DNA from 4 places in the Paenibacillus sp. JNUCC32 genome. Region 1 is predicted to be linked to each of the others. Evidence: predicted binding sites of a transcription regulator. Region 1 holds the regulator's gene; each other region holds the start of a gene.

Region 1 (3,795 bases):
ATATAAACTTGGGGTAACCGTAATCGATTATCCGAATGGCCGGTACCCCAAGTATTATTATGCTATCCTTCGATCTGTTCACGGATCCTCTGAATATATATCCTTGAACGGTTATCGACTAGTGCTTTAATCGCGGGCCGCCTTTTTGTTCGTTTTCATCAACCCATTCAATCGATTCCAGCTGTTGTCTAAAGTTACTGCGAATATTGTTAAGGTATATTTCCCGAAGCTCGGCCCGCTCTTTGAGCTCCTCCTCGGTCAACCCTTCATTCTTCTTCTTTCTTGCTAATACATTGATGCGTTCTACCAAAGTATCGATGTCCATGACTTCTCCTCCAATTTCGATATCATGTATAACTTAAACATGTGAAAAAGAGCTTGTCAAGGCAACTGAGCCCTTGCAAACTCTTCTAAGAACAAATAGGAACATATGATGCGCATAAACGAATACCGTCTATGGAGAGGTAATCTATAGTTATCTATTGTAAACGCACTATTACGCGTAAATGATTCAATCTGACAAGCAGAATATGATGTGTAATTAAACAGGAAGTAACCAGTAGTATGTGGTGATTATATGGAGTATGAATGCCAATTGGTTAGAAGCAACGTCAAATCACCAAACCGGCAATGACAGCACTTCCCCAGCCTGTATGTCCGGACCCTTCAATCCGTTCATTCTTCGTATGCTATCCAGATATACGCGTGTATCCATATCCGCAGGTTTGTGAAGGGAAGCAATTCGCCACAAGCTATCGCCATATTGAACGATCACCTGCTTCTCTCCAGTCGGCTTCTCTGTCCCACCGGCAAAAACGGAATATGCACCTGTCCAAAAGATGGCCACAATTAGCAGGGTGAACAACAGTTTATTCAAAGGGATCGAAGCTATCTTCGATTTCAAGTAAATGCCCCAAGTCTTCGATGATTGTTCTGTTACCACCGGAACGTTCTCATAAATGCTGCGGTATGTACTGTATTTCAACATGGAATCATCATCTCCCAAACAAGTGTTCTCTTATGGATTCATCTTAACACGAACACTTGTTTGATTCAATACCCAAAAGAACATTTGTTCTATTTTTATTTTAGAACTTATGTTTGTACGAACGGTAGTTCTATGTTATAATTTTCCCAAACGTTACTAAATGGGGTTGATACGGCATGTCGAAAATATCCAGCCGCCAGCTGGCGATCTTAGAGTTTATCCGCAACGAAGTTCGTAGCAAGGGTTACCCGCCTTCTGTCCGGGAAATCGGCGAGGCTGTCGGACTAGCTTCCAGTTCTACGGTCCATGGTCATCTGGACCGTTTGGAGAAGAAAGGCCTGATCCGCCGTGACCCTACGAAACCAAGAGCGATCGAGCTGCTTGGCCAAGAAGAATCCGAGAGCGCGAATCTGTTTACGCACACCATTGCCAGAGTGCCTGTCGTCGGGAAAGTCACAGCAGGTGTGCCGATTACGGCCATGGAGAACATTGAAGACTATTTCCCGCTCCCGCAGCATTACGTGGGCGACGATAAGGTGTTCATGTTGTCCGTAGTCGGCGACAGTATGATTGAAGCCGGTATTCACAGCGGTGACTACGTCATCGTTCGCCAGCAGCAAACCGCGGACAATGGTGACATTGTCGTAGCAATGACAGAAGAAGATGAAGCAACCGTGAAGACCTTCTATAAGGAGAAGGACCATGTACGATTGCAGCCGGAGAATCCTACCTATGAGCCGCTGCGCTTGAACCATGTTACGATTCTCGGGAAAGTGATCGGTCTCTTCAGGGACGTACACTAATTCCATAGAATTATGAATAAGAGGTTACCTTCCTTATTTGGATGGTAACCTCTTTTTTAGGACATGCACTAGAACGTTCCGGTCTTACGCAACACTAGAACCAACGCATTTTGCTTAAGATCTAATTGATACATTCTTTCAGAAACATAGTCCGGCGAACCTTCGCCTCCCGGTCCCTCCGTAGACTGCAGAACAAGCTTATTCTCCTTCACCTCGGGAGCCGTACCTGGTCTATAATACGAAAAGTAGGATACCAAGGACTCATCCTGAAATCGAAGCTGCACGGCATTACCCGTTTCATGCTCTACGGCGAACGCATAGATTTGTATGCCATGACAGTCCCTATATTGCGGTGCGAGTATAAATACATCGGCATCTTGAAACGGCAGGCGAATCATATCAACCGGAGCAGATGTCGGTTGAATAAATGTAAGCCCCTCCAGCGTAGTGACTTCATTTGTAACTTGGTTAGTGCTATACTGCACGCTGTAGTTTCCGGTAAACGACCGATCTGTTTCGATACCGAAGCAGCTCGGTGCACCCAATGTCGTTATTTTTTCCTGTCCAACTGCAATAACGTTTAACTGTCCTTCATCCGTTACGCCTTGTGCCCGGATTGTCTCCTCCTTAGTAGGGGGCATAGTCCCTGCTCTCTGTTGTTCGTCCCCGCCAAAAGGCAATTGAAAGGCAATTAAAATAATCAGAAGCATGAACCCGCCAGCCAATCCAACTTGTAAGTACTTTCGACGTTTAGGTTTGCTGTCGGTGAAAATCACGGACCTATGCACGTTTTTTTTCATTTCGGACGTGAACTTTTCATTTGAAAAAGGAGCTTTTTTAGCACGGTTGTACCAGTCTGGTTTATCCTCACTCATCGTTCTTCTCCTTCATTAGTTTTTGTACTTTTTTCCTGGCCCGATGCAATCTGGATTTTACAGTGCCTATCGCAATATGAAGCAGCTTCGCAATCTCATGCATCGGCATTTCATAGTATAGGTCCAGGACCAATACTTCCCTAAGCTTGCTCGGCAAAGTCATAATCATTGCCCATATTTCATCCGTATACTGCTCGTCCCAATATTCCGCTTCCGCTGACCGGCTTGACGAACTGGCGGTAAGCTTGTCTTTAAGGATGACTTTCCGAAAGAAAAAAGCCTGTTTGTACCGAAACGCCGTATGTCGCGTGATCGTTAGCAGCCACGTTTTCAGCGTCGCCTGACCGCGAAAGGTATGTATGCCGTAATAGGCCTTAATAAAGGCTTCTTGTGCAATATCGTCTGCCAAGGCATGCTGTTTGGTCAAAAAATACGCATAATTCCACACATCGTTTCCATATTCATTCATGATTTTATCCAGCGTCTGGCTGTCCATGACCGTCATCTGCTTTAAGTATTCGAGCTCCAACCGATTCACCTCATCTAATTAGAGTCATGGAAGCGAGCAAAGGTTCCTTTTTTCGCAAAATAAAAAAGAATCTCCCGTAGGTAAGGGAAGATTCTATTCTATAAAGTATAAACAACCCGATCTTTCATTTGCGCTAAAATGTAGATATAAAGACACTATTTAACATATTTAACTTACAATCTCTAATATTTAATGGTATTATTTAGGAGGTTGGCCGACCTAAACTGTTTTTGGGAGGTAGTTAAATGAAGAAATTATCCATAGCAACATTTATCGCAACGGTATTAATTCTTGCTACTGCTCATTCTGCCTTTGCAAATTCCCCAAGCCCGAACCCTGATTCAGATACAGCCACTATTCAGGCACTGACGAATTATGAAAGTGAGCCCAACGATAATTATGAATCGGCTGACACTGCCGTGTTGTATGAATGGGATAACGGTACAAACTATGGATATATTAGCAGCATGGGCGATCTTGATTTCTGGCACTTGCCGACTAATAACGCAAGTTCCTATAATATCAGTCTATATTCGCCTGGCTCTTACTTTAATTATAACTTTGCAGTCTACGAGAAAGTGCCTGGCCAAAATGGATATA
Region 2 (3,795 bases), 3.1 Mb from region 1:
CAGCGCAGGTTTCATTTTCGGCTGGGACCATGCCATGTACTCGCTGATTGCGTATTACCTTGCGTTTAAATTGATCGATATTACCATTGAAGGCATTGATCAATCCAAATCGGTTTGGATTATCAGTGATAAGCATAAGGAGATCGGTGATGCGCTGACCCAGCGTTTGGGACGCGGCGTAACCTACCTCGAAGGCGAGGGCGCTTATTCCGGAGACAGCAAGAAGGTTATCTTTGTGGTTATCACTCGTCTGGAAGAAGCAAAGCTCAAATCCATTGTGGAAGACTGGGACTCCCAGGCCTTCGTAGCCGTCGGCAACATCCATGATGTGAAGGGCGGCCGCTTTAAGAAAAAGGCAATCCATTAATACAATCATTTCAGGCTCCACCCGGTGCGAGAGTTAGCGCGGGCGGAGCCATTTTTTGTTTAAAGTGTATCGGCGTGCAGGCGCAGCGCCTTCTTCTCGCGCACATAATGGCGGATGATTCGCGACATGGCCTGCACGGCGGCGGTTTGACCGACGGCCTGGTTCACGGTTCCGGTGAAATAGAGGCCCGACTCCGGGTGATGGAAGGCAAATGCCCCGGATTGGCCCCAGTGGCCGATGAGTCCGCGTCCCAGACTGAAAGGAGATAGCGGCTGTCTTGAAATGCCGATGCCATAGAAGAAGGGGCCGGGAGCAAACAGGAAGTTCCACTGCCTCTGGAGCTCCCCCAAATCACCCAGCGGAAACAAATCCCCGTTAAAAAAGGATCGCAAAAACGTCATCGTTTCCCTTGCCGTGGAGACGATCCCGCCCTCCGCACCGACTGATGCCATATACAAGGGAAGGTCCAGTCGCTTCTGCTTGTAATGGAACGGAACGGGGGACGCATCCTCCGGGTCATGATAAAAATAGGTTTGCGTCAGCTTGAGCTTGTCGAAGATGTATTCCTGGAATACGGCCTGAATGGATTCGCCCTTGATATTCTCGATGATTTGGCCAAGCAGCCGATAGTTGGTGTCGGAATATTGGGCTTTTTTCTGCTGTCCCGGTTTGAATTTAGGCGTGTTCCTTTTGGCCGCGGCCAGGACTTGGTCCAGGCTCCAAGCTCGATCCTTCCCGGCGATCAGATTCGAGAAGACGGTTCCCGAGAAATAGTCCGGGATGCCGGACGTATTGGACATCAAATGCTGAACGGTGATTTCTTCGCCGTAATCCCGGTTCTTAAACCTGTGGAGCCCGGTCATAATCTCTTCGGGCAGGTGCTTGCCAATGGGATCATGGAGCTCCAGCCGCCGCTCGGCGCGTAATTTCAAGAGTACGGCAGTCACGTACAACTTGGTCACGCTGGCAATGAAATAGCGGTCGTCAGGCTGCATATCACCTCCGCTGCCGACTATGGACAATGACCGCTCCTGGTCCTCGACGCACATCACTGTGCTAAACACATTTCTTTTATTGGCGATTTGAGTCACACATGCATCCAGAACCGCTTGCTTCAGGATTGTTCCCATTGCCGTTCTACCTCCCATGAATCGTAATTTTTCTTTCCTTCAGTTTAGATTCCGTTTCCCTCATGTTTCCGGGCACGCGCAGCACGTATGAACGCTTCAGCGGCTTCGTCCATCATATTCATCATCTGCTCGTCATCCACGTTCTTCGTGAACAGATCGTTTGCCACCATGACGCAGAGACCTGTCTGAAACACCTGCATGTTCAATAAAATAGATTGCAGCTCCTGATCCGAAAATCCGCCGAGCTCCGGATCCTGCCTCATCAATCCGATAACCTCGTCCAGTTGTTCCGGCGTATTCTTCATATGGGGATTGTCCTTCATCATGAGGTCCCGATAAAGCACGGGATATTCCTTGGCAAAGCGGAGACTTGCCATGCCGATATCCCGGAACGGCTGTCCGGATTGCTGCTCCATGATCATTCCTCTGGCCACATGGAAGGCTCTTTCGACGACCTGCTGAAGCAGTTCCTGGACGTCGTTGAAATTGACATAGATCGGCGCGATGGAGCTGCCGAGACGTTCGGCTACTTTTCGGATCGTAATGGACTCGATGCCATCCGTTTTGGCAATGTCGAATGCGGCTAGCACGATATCTTGTTTGGTAAACTTCGTTTTTGGTGCCATGATGTCTACAGCTCCTTAGGTTATTCATATGTAGAACGATCAATATATATCACTTGATATATATTGATTATAATGAGTAATTGGACCGATTTCAATCCGATTCTCATGAAGCGTTCATGGAATCATGATTTGTAAATCCAGTAAAACCCACTTATAATAAGAACATATGTTTGTTAAAATAAAGAATAATGACATAGAGCATGGCAGGTCCAGGGAGGAGGAAGCGAAATGGCTCGTACGCAATATGAACGCATAACCACCAAGCAAACATTAAACCGAGTGAAGGAAGAGCGGATGCCCTTCGATTGGTCCATCAATCCGTATCGAGGTTGCGGACATGGCTGCAGCTTTTGCTACGCCCGCGCATTTCAATCGTTTATCGGGATGGGAGCGGAAGACGAGTTCCAGCACCATATTTTTATGAAGTCGAATGCGGCGGAAGCGTTGGAGAAGCAGTTGTCGAGCGCGGCGAGGAAGTTTAACTATGACATTGAAGCGATGCGGAGATCGATCGGACAGGTGACGATCGGAACGGCAACCGACCCGTACCAGCCGATCGAGGGCAAGGAGACCCTTACGCGGGAATGTCTGAAGCTGCTCGCTAAATACCGCATTTCTACCAGCATTACGACGCGTTCTCCGCTCGTATTGAGGGATTTGGATATCTTGACCCGGATGGAGAACGTGTCCGTCAACATGAGTCTCAACACGCTGAGCGGGGACGTCATCCGGAAGCTGGAGCCGGCATCGCCTCATCCGGAGGCCAGGCTTGATGCGATTCACAGATTATCGGCTGCTGGCATTAGAACAGGCTTGTTTGTGGCGCCTGTGCTGCCCTTTTTGACGGACGAGGAGCCGGAACTGAAGGAGCTCTTGTCCCAGGCAAAGGAAAGAGGCGTTTCCTTTGCGATGATCTCCTTGCTGAGACTGTCGCGCGACGTGAAGAAATGGTACCTCGAAACGCTGAAACACCACTTCCCCGAGGTGGTTCAATCCTACCGCGAGTTATATGGGCAAGGCGCTTATGCGGAAGAGCATTACGTTCGTTCCTTCAAGTCGATGGCGTCCAGGCTGTTGAACGAATATGGGCTGAGCGGATTAACCATGAGGGCACCTGCTGCCGTCAACCGGTCCGGACCGGTTGCAGCCTCGGAGAACGATACATCGGATGAAGGGGCCAACGATCACCCTGCGAGGGAATGGGCTGCTCCTGTACGTCCAAGGAAGCTTCCTCAACCGGCGGCCCCGGTTTCCGGAGAGGAGCTTACTCCCGCTGTTGAGCAGCTATCCTTTCCTTTTTGACGCTGCCTTACCCTTTGGCTTCAGATGCCGGATGACATTCTCGATCGGTTGGGGCGGCAGGGTCTGCAGCAGGTCGCCCTTTTCCCTCAGCCGTTCTTCGATGTTCAGCAGGTGAAACTCCGTGGGAGAAACGTCCTGGCGGACTTCGTCCCACGTGAGCGGCGTGGAGACGGTCCCGAGCCGCCGGGCCCGCGGGGTATAAGGAGCGGCGAGCGTCCTCCCGCTGTAGTGCTGAAGATAATCGAAGTAGATTTTATCGCCGCGGTTCTTCTTCAGCCGCTCGATGGTGAACAGCTTCGGGAACTTCTCCGTCACGTATTGGCCCACGAATTGGCCAACCGTTCGAAGTTCATCGAACGTTACGCCTTCC
Region 3 (3,795 bases), 1.8 Mb from region 1:
TAATAAGACAACCCGTTGCAAGGGAGGTTGCCCCATGAATTTACCCAATCGTATCACGTTGGCCCGCATTTGCTTGATCCCTGTCATGATGATTTTCCTGCTGGTGGATTTTGATTTTTATCCGGATCCCATTGTGTGGAATGATTTTGTCCTGCCCTATAACCAATTGATTGCGGCACTGATATTCATACTTGCTGCAAGCACGGACGGCATTGACGGGTATCTGGCCCGGAAAAACAATATGGTGACGAATCTGGGTAAACTTCTGGATCCGCTGGCGGACAAACTGCTGGTTGCGGCCATACTCATATCGCTTGTAGAGATGGGAAAATGCGAATCCTGGATTGCTGTTGTCATCATCAGCAGGGAATTTGCGGTGACTGGCTTGAGACAAATTGCGCTTCTGGAAGGTTCGGTAGTCGCAGCAGGTCAATCCGGAAAAATCAAGACGGTGATTCAGATCGTGGCGATTGTCGCGCTTCTGATCAACAATTTCCCGTTTGTATTTTTGGGGATTCCGTTTGATGTCATTGCGATCTGGGCTGCCGCGCTGATTACGATCTATTCGGGAATCGAATATTTTGTCCAGAACAGGCACCTTCTCAAAGGTACCGGGGCATAACGGCAATAGGAGCCATCCTATTGCTTTTTTCTTCCGCCGGGTAAGAATAACGAAGGCAGCTACTAACGAAGAGATAGAAGATACGGGAGGATCGATGAATCATGAAAGCAGAAATCATTGCAGTTGGAACAGAACTTCTCCTCGGACAGATCGTGAATACCAACGCACAGTATTTGTCCAGACAGCTTGCTTCAATGGGGATCGACGTGTACTATCAAACCGTTGTCGGGGACAACCTGGAGAGGCTCAAGGAGGCCTTGCGCCTGTCCAGCAGCAGAGCCGATATTGTACTCCTGTCCGGCGGTCTCGGTCCCACGCAGGACGATCTGACGAAGGATGCGCTGGCTTCCTTTCTAAATCGTTCCTTGCATATCGACCGGATGGCCATGGACCGGATTGAACGCTTCTTTCATGAGCGGGGATCCGTCATGACCGAGAACAATCGGCGCCAGGCTCTCGCCATCGAGGGAGGCACCCCGCTTCCGAACGAGACAGGCCTGGCCGTCGGGAACGCGGTATCCTATGAAGGCACTCATTATATCGTTTTGCCGGGGCCGCCCAAAGAATTGATGCCGATGTTTGAGCAGGAGGCCAAGCCTTGGCTTCTGCAGCATGTGCTCACGGATGAGCTTCCCATCTATTCGAAGATGCTCAAATTCGCGGGCATTGGGGAGTCCGCGCTGGATCAGCGCCTGGAGGACCTGATTACGGCCCAGACCGATCCGACGATTGCTTTGTATGCCAAGGATGGGGAGGTCACCGTCCGCATCTCCACGAAGGCCTCCAGCGAGTCTGAGGCGATGGTCCGGCTGAATGAACTCGAAGCCAGGATCCAGGAGAGAGGGCCTGAATTTATGTATGCCAACGAGGATGTGCCCATCGAAAAGGTCATCGTGGACATGATGGCAGATCGAAGCTGGACCCTGAGCGCGGCGGAGAGCTGCACGGGAGGACTTGTAGCGGAGACCCTGACCTCCATTCCCGGAAGCGCATCGATGTTTCTTGGGGGGATCATCTGTTACACCAACCAGATCAAGGAGAAGCTTGTGCATATCCCGCATGCGCTGCTGGAGGGGGACGATGCGCCGGGGGCCGTCAGTGCGGAGGTTGCTGAAGCGCTTGCGGATCATGTCCGGATGGTAACCGACAGCGACTTCGGTTTATCGGTGACAGGCGTGGCAGGTCCGGGTTACGCGGAACGCAAGCCTATAGGGCTGGTCTACATCGGATTGTCCCAAAGGGGCAAAGAAACGGAAGTGCATGAGCTGAACCTCCAAGGCAACCGCGAAACGATCCGGCTCCGCGCAACCAAGGCGCTGTTATACCGGCTTTGGCAGCGTCTCGTAGCCTCTGAGCAGGCTTAGGCTTCGTGGCCAAAGGCGACCGAGTATTTGGAAAAGTAAAAAATTTACACCTTGCTAAATAGCTGTTCTTGAATTCAGGAACCGTTCCAAGTATAATGGGAAATACGGAAGAACCGTGGCATATCGATTGATGTTGCCACGGTTCTTGTTCTTTATACATAGGGTTCGGAGCATGAACGGGAAGGGGAGCTGAATAAAAAAAACGAATGTATGTTCGAAAAAAAGCTTGGCAAACGTGTCAAAACAAGGTATGATAAGACTATCAACAGTGAAGGGTTGTGGAACAATTGTCAGATCGTCGTGCTGCGCTGGAAATGGCGCTTCGCCAGATAGAGAAACAGTTCGGAAAAGGTTCCATCATGAAACTGGGTGAATCCACCCATATGCAGGTAGAGATTGTGCCAAGCGGATCGTTGGCATTGGATATAGCTTTAGGAACCGGCGGCTTGCCTAGAGGCCGGATTATTGAAGTGTACGGACCGGAATCCTCCGGTAAAACAACAGTAGCCCTGCATGCTATCGCAGAGGTTCAGAAGGCTGGCGGACAAGCTGCATTTATTGATGCCGAGCATGCTCTGGATCCATCCTATGCAAACAAATTGGGCGTTAACATTGATGAATTGCTGCTCTCCCAACCGGATACGGGCGAGCAGGCGCTGGAAATTGCAGAAGCTCTGGTACGGAGCGGCGCCGTCGATGTCATCGTTATTGACTCGGTCGCCGCGCTTGTACCGAAAGCCGAGATCGAAGGCGACATGGGTGATTCCCACGTGGGTCTGCAAGCCCGTCTGATGTCCCAGGCTCTTCGTAAATTGTCGGGTGCCATCAATAAGTCGAAAACGATTGCCATCTTTATCAACCAGCTTCGCGAGAAGGTTGGCGTTATGTTCGGTAACCCTGAAACAACCCCAGGCGGACGTGCTCTGAAGTTCTATTCCACGGTTCGTTTGGACGTGCGTCGAATTGAGAGCATCAAAATGGGCAACGATGTGGTGGGTAACCGCACACGGATTAAGGTTGTTAAGAACAAGGTAGCTCCACCTTTCAAACAGGCCGAGCTTGATATTATGTACGGCGAAGGCATCTCTAGAGAGGGAAGCCTGATCGATATCGGTACGGAACTGGATATCGTGGATAAGAGCGGAGCATGGTATTCTTATGCCGGTGACCGTCTTGGTCAAGGCCGCGAGAATGCGAAGCAATTCTTGAAGGAGAATCCGGAGATCGCCAGCGTGATCGAGAACAAGATCCGTGAAGCGAGTAACCTGACGACCGTTGTTCCTGAGGCTTCCGATAAGGAGAAGGAACAAGAGCAATTGGAAGAGCAAGAGTTGTTTAAGGTAGAGTAATAAATCGCTGGTTAACGATGACAGTGTTGGGGACCGTCCGGTGTGGGTAACGCCAGACGGTCTTCTTTGCATTTATTTCTGCCGAATCATTGGTCTTGACGATGTGTCGAGAAGCGTGCAGCCGTGAAGGGAGCGTCGTATGGATATAGAGAATAAAGGAATGTCGGGGCAGGCGGATTCCTCGGGAATTGGACATTTTCCGGAAGACGAGGATCTGGTCATAACCTCTGTCGAAATGCTGAAAAAGCCCAAACACCGGTATCAAATCGCGTTCGGTCCGTACCTTATGACCGTTCATGAAGACGTGATGCTTAAATATCGCATGTTAAAGGGAAATGTTTTTCGCAAGGAAGAGCTGCAGGAGATTGTCGTGGCAGATGAGCGGCAGCGGGCTTACGTGGAAGCGCTGAATCATTTGGCGCGGAAACCAAGGACGACGCAAGAGATCACGCAGCGTTTG
Region 4 (3,795 bases), 440 kb from region 1:
ATGGTATGTTCCAAATACATGAGCCGCTCCCGGTCGCCGAAGAGAGACAGCTGGTAAACGGCGTCACTCTGCAGTTCTCCGAGGGAGACCCAGATTTTGCGGACAGGGCCGCCGTCCCAGTGCTTGCGGAACAGCTCCTTGGCAGCCGCATACACTTCGCGGGACAGATGCGTCGGCTCGGCAATCTTCATTTGGCGGGAGAACCCCACCGGCCGGTCGAAATCGGCGCCCTGGGCGCCGGCGTGGACCACGTTGCCCATGTAGCCTTTGGCCCGCGCCCGCTGGCAGATGAGCATGGAGAGCTCGTTCAGCACGACATCGATGTCCTGCTGGTCGTGATAATCGACGGGAAGCGTGGTCTGCCGGCCGATTCCTTTTTGCCCGTCGAATGCATCGGGCGTCACCGGGGAATCATCATAACCATTGGCGGTTCGCCACAGCACTTCGCTCCAGATGTCGCAGTTTTTTTTCATGTAGCGCTTCATTTTGAATTTGAGATCGGGAAGCGGCGTATGGGCCAGCTCCCCGATGGTCTGGATGCCGAGCCGTGCCAGATGCTTCGTGGTCCGCGAGCCCACGCCGAACATTTTATGGGTGGGGCAGGCCCAGAGCGCGTCCATGGTGGCCTCGTTCAGCTCAAAGATGCCGTCCTCATTCTTCTTGGCGAAATTGTCGCAGGCCAGCTTGGCAAGAACCTTGTTGCGCCCGATGCCGACTCGGGTATAGACGCCGGTCTCGCGCCGCACCCGCATCTGAATATGCCGGGCGAGCTCCTTCGGCGTGCAGCCAAAGTGCGCCAAGCTTGCCGTCACATCGATGAATTGCTCATCAATGCTGAACGGCTCCACGAGATCGGAATACGATTCGAGAATGCTCATGATCTGCAGGGATACCCGGATATAGGCGCTCATGCGCGGTTTCATCACGACCAGATCGGGGCATTTCTGCTGGGCCTGCCACAGGGGCTCCGCCGTGGTGACCCCGTGATCCTTCGCAAGCGGGCATGCCGCGAGAATGATGCCGCTTCGCCGGGAAGGGTCGCCGGAGACGACCAGGGGTCTGTTTTGGTATGCGGGATTCGCCGCTTTTTCAACAGAGGCATAAAAGGACTGGCAGTCCGCCAGAAAAACGACGCGCTGCTTGCGTTTATGCATGATGATTCCTCCTATTCGAGACGAATGTGAAATGTTTCAGCCAGACGCATTTGAATATCGGCCCTCACAAAATCCCACATCAGCTCCATGTCATGCTGGTAGCCGCGACATCGGTAGCGGATGGTGACGGAGTGCTTCTGGCGCCGGGTTTCCAGAATGGCGATGCCGCGTGCGCGGCAGCTTCTCTTGAGCTCGGCGAGCTTCGCGAACGTAATCTTCTGAATGGTCTGCAGATGGAGCACGTAATAGTCGCTTATGCCGGTATGCTTCATGCTGCGGATATCCCGTTCCAGCACGTCCAGCAAAATCGGCAGAATGACGCAGTCCTTGACGGACAGCAGCTCTTCCTCGGTTTGCAGCGGAGACGCAGACATGCCTGATGCCTCCTCATCGTTCTTCATATGCTCCTCACTATTATATAACGAACATACGTTCGTTATGCAACTGGTAAATACAGAGCATGATGCGGCATTCCCTATATGGACTCCAAAACGTTTGTGAAGTAATATGAAAAGATCGTGTATTCATCCGGAAAAAATTTCATAAGAGTAGGGGTACAGCCTCCATGAACATACCCAAACGACGCCTCAAAATCAGTCTTGCGATGGTCATGCCTGCATTGGTTTCATTATCCATCCTAATGACGATGTCGATCATGGTCTACATCCAGTATAAAAACGAGAAACGGTCCCTGTACGACACGACCATGTCGCTGAATTTATCATCCGCGCAAAAAATGGCGGTTACCATAGAGGCGCTTTTCTCGGGGATGCGCCAAAGTCTACGCGCCGCCGCAAGCAACCCGGCCATTGAGGCAAGAGCGGCATCCGACGAGGAGGAGCTGCAGGTCATTTTTGATCTTATGCTCCAGAGCAGCCCTTACTTCAATTCCGTATTTTGGGCCGATGAAAGGGGGAGCATTCGGGTTGTTTCTCCTGCGGGGAATCAGGTAAACCATGCCCGATTAATAACGGAGGGGGCCATTCAAGCATTAAACGAGAGAAAATCCTATCTTTCGGTACCGTATAGGAGTCCGACCGGCCGCTGGATCGTGTTTGCGAGCGAGCCGATTTTTGACGGATCCGGCAAGTACTGCGGCATGATAGCAGGCACGATTTATCTGGAAGAGAACAATATATTGCATCGGATTTTCGGATCCGGTGCGGGAAATGAAGAGGACTCCTATTCCTATATCGTGGATTCCGGCGGGAAGGTGCTCTATCATCTGGAGGAAAGCCGGGTCGGGGAGGACGTGAGTTCTAACGTGGTCGTGAGACGGCTCATGGATGGCGAGAGCGGCATGCAACGCGTGACGAATACGCAGGGCGACGATTACTTGACGGGTTATGCCAGCGTGGCGATGAATGGCTGGGGGATCGTCATGCAGACGTCGGTAAGCTCCATCCTGGCCGATGTCAATGGAAATTTGCAGGACCAGCTGAGAAGCATGCTGTTTCCCATCGCGCTCATGCTGTTCATTGCCGTATATACGGCCGCAAGAATTGCCGCCCCGTTTACCCGGCTCTATAAATTAACGAAATCGGTAGCAGCCGGCCAAACGGTGTCTTCCCAGGAATTCCGGCCGCATTGGAACCGGGAAGCCGACCAGTTGAACCGGATCATGGGAGCCGCTGCGGAAACGATGGCCAAGCAGACCCAGTCGCTGCAGCAGGAGGCCATCACGGATCCATTGACGGGGCTGTCCAATCGCCGGGAACTGGAACGCTGTCTTGAGTCTTGGGATGCGCTCGGGGAGCCGTATGCCGTTATTCTCCTGGACATCGACCATTTCAAAGCGATAAACGATACATACGGCCATCAAACCGGCGATCAGATCCTGAAGCTCGTGGCAGCCGTCATGGTGGATTGCGCTCCCGCGGATGCGGTATGCTCCCGCTTTGGCGGGGAAGAGTTCGTCATTCTTCTTCGCGAACGCAGCCTGGATACGGCATACCGTATGGCCGAACGGATACGCAGGGCGATCCTGATTTCCCCGACCCCTTATTCCGGAACGCTCACCGTATCGATCGGCGTATCGCTGTATCCGGAGCACGGGGGAAACCGGGAGGATGTATTTCAAGCGGCGGATATGGCGTTGTACCGGGCGAAGGGGGAAGGACGCAACCGCACGGTGGCGGCTGGATTATCGGCATGAGAGACATCCTGGCCGCTTTGGTGAACCGGATATCTTTTTTTGTATATCGGGGTGTGATTCCGAGCACACTCCTATACAAATCAAAAAAATGGATGCTTGACGTGCTGCGGATCGCTTGCTACAATCATCACATCAAAATAATTTGATGGGAAAATGAGGTGACAACATGAAGGTCTCTACCATACATAACGACGTATTAAGCTTGTACGAACAGAAATTCAAAGCATTATCCGATAAGAATCGCTTGAGAATCATATATGAGTTAAATCAACGAGGTAAAGTATGTGTATGTGACCTGACGGACATGCTGGACCTCCCTCAATCGAAACTGTCTTACCATCTGAAAATGCTGCTCGATGCAAATATTATTTTGATGGAACGCATCGGAAAATGGAATTACTATGAGCTTAACGATGAGGAAGTCAAAGCGCTGTTATCCGAAAAGCTTTGCTGCGTTTTTTATCCGAATTCAAAGGCATAATTTTT

Evidence for each region. Region 1 encodes LexA, which represses DNA repair genes until DNA is damaged. Its sites were predicted from a motif close to CGAACATATGTTCG; they were not measured.
Region 2: the regulator LexA is predicted to act here: its motif matches at 2,283-2,296, upstream of JNUCC32_RS30400 (SPL family radical SAM protein).
Region 3: the regulator LexA is predicted to act here: its motif matches at 2,190-2,203, upstream of recA (recombinase RecA).
Region 4: the regulator LexA is predicted to act here: its motif matches at 1,577-1,590, upstream of JNUCC32_RS15510 (YhjD family protein).

The regions. Positions count from the first base shown of each region.
Region 1 covers NZ_CP062260.1:3,005,751-3,009,545, forward strand. Annotated here, with positions in the region: gene JNUCC32_RS13280 (DUF896 domain-containing protein) at 119-325, opposite strand; gene JNUCC32_RS13285 (LysM peptidoglycan-binding domain-containing protein) at 617-988, opposite strand; gene lexA (transcriptional repressor LexA) at 1,165-1,791, shown strand; gene JNUCC32_RS13295 (hypothetical protein) at 1,860-2,666, opposite strand; gene JNUCC32_RS13300 (RNA polymerase sigma factor) at 2,659-3,204, opposite strand; gene JNUCC32_RS13305 (hypothetical protein) at 3,441-3,795, shown strand, end outside.
Region 2 covers NZ_CP062260.1:6,819,945-6,823,739, forward strand. Annotated here, with positions in the region: gene JNUCC32_RS30385 (YitT family protein) at 1-367, shown strand, start outside; gene JNUCC32_RS30390 (serine hydrolase domain-containing protein) at 427-1,497, opposite strand; gene JNUCC32_RS30395 (TetR/AcrR family transcriptional regulator) at 1,542-2,123, opposite strand; gene JNUCC32_RS30400 (SPL family radical SAM protein) at 2,352-3,425, shown strand; gene ligD (non-homologous end-joining DNA ligase) at 3,408-3,795, opposite strand, start outside.
Region 3 covers NZ_CP062260.1:1,164,384-1,168,178, forward strand. Annotated here, with positions in the region: gene pgsA (CDP-diacylglycerol--glycerol-3-phosphate 3-phosphatidyltransferase) at 35-622, shown strand; gene JNUCC32_RS05360 (competence/damage-inducible protein A) at 724-1,986, shown strand; gene recA (recombinase RecA) at 2,274-3,335, shown strand; gene JNUCC32_RS05370 (regulatory protein RecX) at 3,475-3,795, shown strand, end outside.
Region 4 covers NZ_CP062260.1:3,445,146-3,448,940, reverse strand. Annotated here, with positions in the region: gene JNUCC32_RS15515 (DNA polymerase IV) at 1-1,154, opposite strand, end outside; gene JNUCC32_RS15510 (YhjD family protein) at 1,166-1,528, opposite strand; gene JNUCC32_RS15505 (sensor domain-containing diguanylate cyclase) at 1,720-3,309, shown strand; gene JNUCC32_RS15500 (ArsR/SmtB family transcription factor) at 3,476-3,790, shown strand.